2 regions of the Priestia sp. P1_B12_1 genome follow, and region 2 is predicted to be linked to the other one. Evidence: riboswitches for the same ligand, from Rfam matches in the RefSeq annotation. Region 2 holds a riboswitch; the other holds the start of a gene.
What was found. Region 2 has a riboswitch for preQ1 ahead of queC (7-cyano-7-deazaguanine synthase QueC). Riboswitches for the same ligand answer to the same signal wherever they lie in the genome.
Positions count from the first base shown of each region.

Region 1: it holds a riboswitch for preQ1, as region 2 does, so the genes downstream of both, AC1D0Y_RS23390 (QueT transporter family protein) here and queC (7-cyano-7-deazaguanine synthase QueC) in region 2, are expected to answer to the same signal.

Region 1 is NZ_JBFTZR010000009.1:109,385-113,847, forward strand. Features, by position in the region: gene AC1D0Y_RS23370 (DHA2 family efflux MFS transporter permease subunit) at 1-520, shown strand, start outside; gene AC1D0Y_RS23375 (hypothetical protein) at 580-753, opposite strand; gene AC1D0Y_RS23380 (hypothetical protein) at 950-1,195, opposite strand; gene AC1D0Y_RS23385 (hypothetical protein) at 1,267-1,560, opposite strand; gene AC1D0Y_RS23390 (QueT transporter family protein) at 2,154-2,642, opposite strand; PreQ1 riboswitch class I at 2,652-2,696, opposite strand; gene AC1D0Y_RS23395 (Lrp/AsnC family transcriptional regulator) at 2,893-3,303, shown strand; gene AC1D0Y_RS23400 (YitT family protein) at 3,685-4,463, shown strand, end outside.
Region 2 is NZ_JBFTZR010000002.1:680,178-684,640, reverse strand. Features, by position in the region: gene queF (preQ(1) synthase) at 36-533, opposite strand; gene queE (7-carboxy-7-deazaguanine synthase QueE) at 632-1,363, opposite strand; gene queD (6-carboxytetrahydropterin synthase QueD) at 1,356-1,796, opposite strand; gene queC (7-cyano-7-deazaguanine synthase QueC) at 1,796-2,461, opposite strand; PreQ1 riboswitch class I at 2,692-2,735, opposite strand; gene AC1D0Y_RS08895 (GerAB/ArcD/ProY family transporter) at 2,806-3,927, opposite strand; gene AC1D0Y_RS08890 (hypothetical protein) at 3,954-4,190, opposite strand; gene AC1D0Y_RS08885 (Ger(x)C family spore germination protein) at 4,202-4,463, opposite strand, start outside.

The sequences.
Region 1 (4,463 bases), on a different contig from region 2:
GTTTCTTATGCTTCCTGGCGGCGTAACGCTGGCTCTAACAGCTATGGTGGGAGGACGTTTGTTTGACAAAATCGGATTTAAACCGCTGCTTTTAACGGGCTTAGTCCTTTTAACAATTATCTTAAGTTTGTTCACTACTATTTCAAGCGGAACAAGCACGACGACTGCAGCCATCTTATACGCAGCCTTTACAATTGGCGTAGGTTTAAGCATCGGTCCCGTGATGACGCTTGCTTTAAATCAAGTGCCAAAACCGCTTCATGCCCACGGTTCAGCTATTTCAAATACGATTAACCAAGTTTCAGGCGCGATTGGACCCGCTTTGTATACAAGTATTATGACCATGGCTTCTCAGCACTTTATTCAACAATCAAGCGAAACGAATAAAACGCTGTTACAAATAAAAAGTATGACAAGCGGGGTTCATACCGTCTATTATGTAGCCATCGCTTTCGCCGTCGTTTCGTTCCTGCTCGCTCTTACGTTAAAGAAAAGAGATCAGCATCTTGAAACACAATAAATAAGAAACTGATAAGAAGAGCTGCTCACTGGTTGAGCAGCTCTTGTTACATGCAGAATTTATATTACAAATGTAAAAGCAATCATAGATACTATTAAAACAAGGATAACAATACTTTTCTTTTTTTCTGTCTTCCATGCTTCAACAGCGCCCACGATACCACCAATAGCTAAAATAAAAGTACCTATAACGTGGAGAGGCAGCAGAGATAATACTCTACCTAAACTCGCCATCACTCCTCCAATCAATATAAATCCTGTTGTTACAATAGATTTTAAAGATATTAAGTCTCGTATCGCTTCTTTTTTTTCAGTTTTACTCAGTTTAAAGTACTATACTAAAAACAGCGGGTGTTCCCCATAAAATAAAGAAGCTAATCAATCTATCCGTGTCTACACTCACTATTCATTCACCGCCTTTATCAATCCCTTATGAACTCTTCCTAACCCGTTTTTTAGAAATAAAAAAAGCGGCTGTAGCTGCTAAAACGGGAATTACAAAAGCAAAGCTATGTAAATGACTGCCAAATATTACTTTACTTGATAAACCTTCAATTGAATTCCACATATCCGCGCTTTCTGGAACATACAAAAGCGTAAGAATCATGCCTGATAGCAGTTGAAAGCTACCTAGCAACACAATGAAGCTAATGATAAATAGTCCATATCTCTTCAATGAAATCTCCCCCTTGGTTTATATACGATTTCACACCTTTCAAGTTCCACTATTTAACAAAAAACTTTCTATTACTCTTGCTTTAAGGATCCTCCAAAAGAAAATTGATGGTAGTCATCAAGCTTATTCCAATACCCTATGCACTTTACGTCGGGCTCATCAATACCTAACGCTTCTTTATTAGTTCCTTTATAAGGAATAAATGCCGTTAACTTCACCTTTTGTTTTGGCCTGATATTTAATTTATTTCTTTCTGTTAACACCTTAAATTTATTATCAGAATAACCGTTTTTCATTTTTAAAGGATACGATAAAAATACATTATTTTGTTTGATGGTCAAATCGCTCTTGTTTACTAATTCCATTTCATATGAAATCCCTTGCTTCATTTTTTGTTCTTTGATTACGTTAATACTTATCTTTGCTAGTTCTCTTAAAGGAACGTTGTCTTCTTCTTTTGAACACCCTGCAAATAAGATGGCTACCGCTATAATAAAACAAGAATTCCTAACTTTCTATTCAAAAAACAATCCCCTCTCTAATAACAAAGGTTATTTTACAATTATAACTAAAAATAGTTATTTAATGGTAAAAATACAATTAAAAAAGCAAACCGTCATCGGTCTGCTTTTTTAATTGCTACGCATAGGTAATGTGTTGTTGTGCGAAAAACTTTTCGATAAGGAGTTTGCCAACTATATGTATACCGTAACAAAAGAAAAAAGAATGCGCTGTGAGATTTGTCACTCCTTCTTTCAAAACAATCTAACCGGATACTTCCTATTGCCTTACGCAAAAAGAGCAGATCGCAAACGCGACCTGCTCTTTTCACATGCTAGATATGGGTAATTTGTCCATGCGTGAAAAGCTCTTCAATAATAAGGGGTTTATCACTACACTTATAGAATAACAAAGAAAAAAAGATGGGGCTGTGAGATTTATCACAGCCCCATCTTTTTTATCCAACTAGCTTATTAAATTGTACACGTTTATTAATTGCAGCCATAATGGGTGCTCCAACAAGCATAACAATGAACTCACCAACGGCCGTTGTTAACCATGTAAAGAAAAATGGTAAATCAAATGCCAAGTGCAGTTCAAACGCAATAATAAACATCGTGAACGTAAATACAAGTGTATTAACAAGCATACGAGCCCACATATTTTTAATGTAGCGCATAGAAAAAATGGTAATGAGTAATGATAGCACGGATTGTCCTACCCCAAACACCAGATCATAAGCGACCATTGGTGAAAAAAACAAATTCGTCAGAAATACTCCTAGCACAATGCCGTACACGTACTTTTTATTAAACACAATTAAGTGATTGAACATTTCCGATATACGAAATTGGATATTGGTGAAGCCAAACGGCTGGATTAACATGCTGACAGCAATATACATAGCAGCTAAAAGACCGTTGACGCAAAGTGTTCTTATATTCATCTTACTATTCTCTCCTTAGTTTTTTAACGTGGGATGGTTACGAACCACGTAAACACTCAAAGAATCATACAGCAAGCTTAAGCTTTCGTCAAACTAGCTGTTTACAAACTACTGCTGCTTTCTATATCTTGCATATTGACTGCTCTTTTTTCTTACTTTCCTTTAGTATAAAATAGAAGACGTATCAGTATACATAGGTGACATCAAGTAGTTAACCCTTTTGATTTGAAATACGAAAGGATTTGTAGCGATGTTAGATAATACAGATAAACGCATACTCGAAGAGCTATCAAAAAATGGACGTATGAAGATGAAAGAATTAGGAGAAAAAGTGCATTTAACCGGACAAGCCGCTTCTGCTAGAGTATTAAAGTTAGAAGATGAAGGCATTATCAAAGGCTATACAATTAACATTGATGAACGAACACTCGGCTACACCATCCATGCATTTTTAAATATCTATACGCAGAGCATTCATCATCACCCCTACCTTACATTTTTAGAAAGTCAGCAGGAGCACGTTATCAACAACTTTAAAATCAGCGGCGATGGCTGCTACTTACTAGAATGCAAATTTCATTCAAATGAAGAACTAAATGATTTTTTGACAGAGCTAAATCAGCATGTGAATTACAAACTTTCAATCGTCATTAACAAATAAATTTTTTAAAAAATAAAGGTATATTAATTTATGAAAATGGTAATCCTAATAACGTATTCCCCCTATTCCAATAAATTTGAAAATCCTTTGCACCATCGCAAAGGATTCTTTTTTTATGTAGGAAACCGCTTTCTATTTTTCGAAAAGTTGAACATCTCTCACAGCGTTGACATAGCGGTCAGAGGTTTATATAATCGGTGACATCGAAGCATAGAAAAGCCGGATTAAGACCTATACACGTATCGTAATTCTTCGTCTTAGAAGTTGATCAGTTTTATAACTAGACAATTTCTAAGACGTTTTTTATTTTATCATTTGTGAAACACTAGTAAAAACAAGATTCCACATGAAAATATCCTAATAATCAAGGAGGTTTGCATATTGAAAACAATCTATAAAGACATTATCTTAATTATTGTTGGAGCACTTTTAGTTGCTGCATCCATTGATTTTTTCGTCATTCCAAATAAATTAGGTGACGGAAGCACGGTTGGTATTGCCCTTGTTTTATATTATTTATTTCATATCCCTACAAGTATCAGCACATTTCTTGTAAACCTTATATTTATTGCCTTAGCCTATAAATTTCTAACCAAAAAAACGATTCTTTATACGATTCTAGGAGCCGTCATGACATCTGTTTTCCTCGGTCTAGTCAGCTATATTCCTTTTCACGTTCACGACATGATTTTAGGAATTGTATTCGGCGCCTTACTAATGGGAACAGGACTGGCTCTCATTTTTATAGCGGATGGATCGACTGGTGGAACAACTCTTTTAGCTTATTTATTAAACTACACAAAAGGCTATAATATTTCTAAAAGCATGTTCTACATGGACAGTGTCATTATTTTAGCATCAGTTTTCGCTATTGGCGTCAATAACATGCTCTATACTTTTATATTCGTCTATCTTTGTGCCAAAATCGTAGATGTCGTTATCGAAGGTTTCCACAACAAAAAAGCAATGACGATTATGTCCGATCAATACAAAGACATAGCCCAAGTCATCACCAGTGAATTTGGAAATGCAGCCACCATCTTTTACGGATACGGCTACTACGCCAACAAAGATAAACGTATTATTTACGTTGTTATTAAAAAGAACGAGCTATTAAAAATTAAAAAGAAAATCCAGCAAATTGACCCGAATTCTTTTAT
Region 2 (4,463 bases):
GAAAACAGGTTGCATACACAACCTGTTTGTTCGAATTAACGATTATCAATTGTTTCTGGGTATAAATCATGATTCATCAGGCGATAATTAGCCATTTCTTCATACTTCGTACCGGGACGGCCATAGTTTGTATATGGATCAATTGAAATCCCGCCGCGTGGTGTGAATTTTCCCCATACTTCAATATATCTTGGATTCATCAGTTTAATTAAGTCATTCATAATAATGTTCATACAGTCTTCATGGAAATCTCCATGGTTACGGAAGCTGAACAAATAAAGCTTTAACGACTTGCTTTCTACCATTTTTTCATCTGGAATGTAACTAATATAAATGGTTGCGAAATCCGGCTGACCTGTTTTTGGACATAAGCTCGTAAATTCCGGACAGTTGAATTTCACAAAATAATCACGATTTGGATGTTTGTTATCAAATGCTTCTAGAATCTCTGGTGCATATTCAAACAAATAGTTTGTTCCTTGATTTCCAAGGAGTGATACACCTTCTAATTCTTCATCTTTTCGACCGCTCATTTGCATTTCCTCTCTTTCTACGATTGTCATTCTAACAGCGTTTTTTTATTTTGTATATATCTGTTTTTATTTTTCTTTGTAAATTTTTTGCTATGCGCTTACACGCCTCGTTTATTTCCCCACACAAGGGCGTGAACCTGCGGCAGAACTCTTACATCGTTCATGTTTTTAGCTGCCACTGCCTTATCGATTAACCACTCATACTTTTTAAGCAATTCTTGTGTTAACGACGCATTATCGATTGTCGTTAAGTCCTCGTTGCCTACTTGAACAAAAAATGGAACCTCAGGATAACGTTCATGAACAGACGTTGCATACTCAAAGTCCTCATCATTAAATACAACGACTTTTATGCTTATATGCGCCATGCGTTTTTCCTTTAGTAATGTCTCTATAATATCGTCTAATACGGAGAAATTTGTTTTCATTAATGAACTTGGAGGCTTAGGAGAAATCGTTAAATCATCGATCTTTAGGAACCAATCCTGATAACGGCTTCCCTGTGTTTCAAGAGCTGCTTTTACCCCATGACTGTGCAAAAGCTCTACAAGTGAACCAATCGCCTTGATAAGCGCAGGGTTTCCTCCAGAAATGGTGACGTGATCAAAGCAATCTCCTCCAATTTCTTTTAGCTCCGTCCAAATTTGTTCTGCTGTTAGCTGACGAATATCGTTTTTAGCTGATCCATCCCACGTAAAAGCTGAATCACACCAGCTGCAGGAATAATCACAGCCTGCGGTACGAACAAACATCGTCTTACGTCCTACAACCATTCCTTCCCCTTGAATCGTTGGTCCGAATATTTCAAGTACTGGAATTGTATTAGCCACGTTTTTTCACCTTCTTTGGGCGGTAAACTACGTAACTTGTCGGCGTTTCCCGCACGAATACTTGTACGCAAGAAGGCTTATTTGGTAGTGTGTCTAGATATTCTTGAACCAACTCATAAATTTTACGGGCAACAACTTCAGTTGTAGGAAAATCATTTGGATTTTCTTCGTTAAAGATAGAATGATCGTTCAATAATGTATGATCAAATTGACCAGAAACAATTTTTTTCAATAGCGCAAAGTTTACTAAAAAGCCCGCTTCGTCTAATGTATCTCCGGCAACAGTTAGATTTACAAAATACGTATGTCCATGGACTTGACGGCATTTACCTGCTTCTGTGTGAGGAACAAAATGTGCCGCAGCAAACTGCATATCTTTGTTCAGTTCATATTCATAGTCATGAAATACTTGAGGATACATTTGTTGCAGCATTATTTCTCTCCTCCTTCTTTTGTTTGCAGGTATTGATCTAACCCGCGTTTTCGCAATTGACATGCGGGACATTCGCCGCACCCGTCAGCAACAATACCGTTGTAGCACGTTAATGTTTTTTCACGCACATACTCAAGCGCCCCTAGCTCATCGGCTAACGCCCACGTTTCTGCTTTATCAATCCACATAAGCGGCGTATGAATCACAAATTCAAAGTCCATTGATAAATTAAGCGTGACGTTTAACGATTTCACAAATACGTCTCGACAGTCTGGATATCCTGAAAAATCAGTTTCGCAAACGCCTGTTACGATATGACGGCCTCCGCTGTTTTTAGCCAGTACGGCTGCAAATGATAAAAATAACAGATTGCGGCCGTCCACAAACGTTGTAGGCAACTCTCCTTCTTTTTGCTCGATCTCAATGTCATCTCGCGTTAAGGCATTTGGTGCTAATTGATTTAAAAGTGACATATCTAGTACGGTATGCTTCACACCTAAATCAGCTGCGATAGCTTTTGCTACCTCTATCTCTTGACTATGACGCTGACCGTATTGAAAAGTAACCGTTTCTACTTCTTTAAAGTTTTTCAAAGCCCAAAATAGACATGTTGTACTATCTTGACCTCCGCTAAATACAACAATAGCTTTTTCATTTTTCATCATTATTGTTCGTCTCCTTTTTGATTGAAATCAAAAGAAGAAGAAACTTTATTGAACCGTTCGTTCCCTTTGTGACTAATTTTATAACACAAAAAAGAGACTGCTCTTTTCCAGCAATCTCCCTAAAAAGCAACTAAGATACACGTCCTCGCCAGCATACACGTCAAAAAGACGCGTTGATAGAAAAGCACGTGAAAGAAGACACGCTAAAACCGTGTCTTTTGTCATCAACGATGATCTTAGTTTTTTATAGAGGGAGTTTTCGAACCTCTCCCGTACATATACAAACGTGTACGGCGTTTCTTCTTGAATTGTCATCGTATTATACCACATGCGTATGAATAATGCTATGTTTGTTGGCTTCTATCGCCTTTAGCTGCCTTATGTTTCTTTATATAAGAAAGCGCAATAAATAACACCGGAAAACAGACGCTTAGTACAAATAAATAAAACGGCCAGTAATATTTTTCAAAATAATTGAAGTACGCTGTATTAGGAATAATGTAATACGCCACGCCTGTAATAATTAGACCTAAAGGAAAGCTTAAAAAATTGCGCACCCGTAAATTACACAATTGGACGATACTTAACTGAATAGCATAGAACACAATAACAACTTTAAAAAAGATAGATAACATCCAAATAATAGCTACTAATACTTCAACATGCTGAATCGTTGCACCTAACGAAATCATTTTTCCTAATAAATAAACTGGGTAGCTGTGCATCGATGCAATATTCGCGCCAAGAGCTAATATACAAGCCGCAACTGCAATCGTAATCGTCAAGCCCGATGCGACAGTGCCGATAACAAACATTCTTTTTACCTTTTTTCCATCTTTTATATGAGGCGTAATCATTAGAATAAAAACCAATTCCATAAACGGGTTTCCTAAAAAATAAGTGGTCCCTAATACTAAATCATCCATGTTAAATTCAAAAAAAGGATAAAGACGATCAATTTTCATCTGAGGAATATTTAAAACAATTAACAATAAAAAGGGGACCACAATCCAAGGCAAAAAGATTTCCGCGGTTCTTGCTACCACTTCAATACCTAGATACCCTCCGTATATAACAGCTAAAAGAACAAGAGCATGAATCCACGTAGGCAGAGTTTCAGGGACAATTTGAGTCGTCATGAATGTACTGATATCTCGAAGCGAAAACGTAGACTGAATGAACATAAAGAAAATGTAAATAAGAGAAATACACGTTCCTGCATAAGGACCTAGCGCCTTTTTAGCTATTTGAATGAATGTTTGCTGAGGGTAACGCTGAATCAGCCATAAAAGCACCGCAACGATTAAAAGTGCAAAGCCAATAGCAAGCACACCGCAAAACCACGCATTTTGTCTATTCGTCTCTAATAATGTAGCGGGAACTGCCAAGATGGCGCTTCCGATACAAAAAACATAAATGAGAAAAAGAAATTGTTTCGGACTAATAAATTCTTTTATTTGCATCATACACACCTTCTCTCCTACATGCTTGCTCACGTGAATAACAAATGATGAACGGTTCTAGTAAGAGGCTTAATTAGTGCCTCTAAAAAGTACAGAGGCGTAGGAACTTCTTTACGGAGTGTAATCGCTCCCCAAAAGAATAGACCCAAACCTATAAGACAAAGGTAGACGACTATCTCACGATAATACTTTTCCTTTCGGAAGTTGATCATTATTTTTTTAGTCAAATAAGCAAGCAGTACAAGTAAGGCGATAAATCCCTCCATTTTCTTTCTCCTTAATGCTTCATTTGCTTCATATATGAGTTATTTAACGTGCCTAAGCGACGGATTTGAACTTTTGCATCTAAATCGACGGTTAAATTCTCTGCGTAAATTCTGTTCCAGTCTCTTTTCATTTTGTACCATCTCTTTACATCTTGTCTGTAAAACGCTTCGCCGAAACCAAAGATATCGCTTTTATAGGTTTTTTGAGCTTTTTCTACTGCATCATTCATTTTTTCTTTCACGTCAGCTGCTGTTTTTCGTTCGAGCATATTG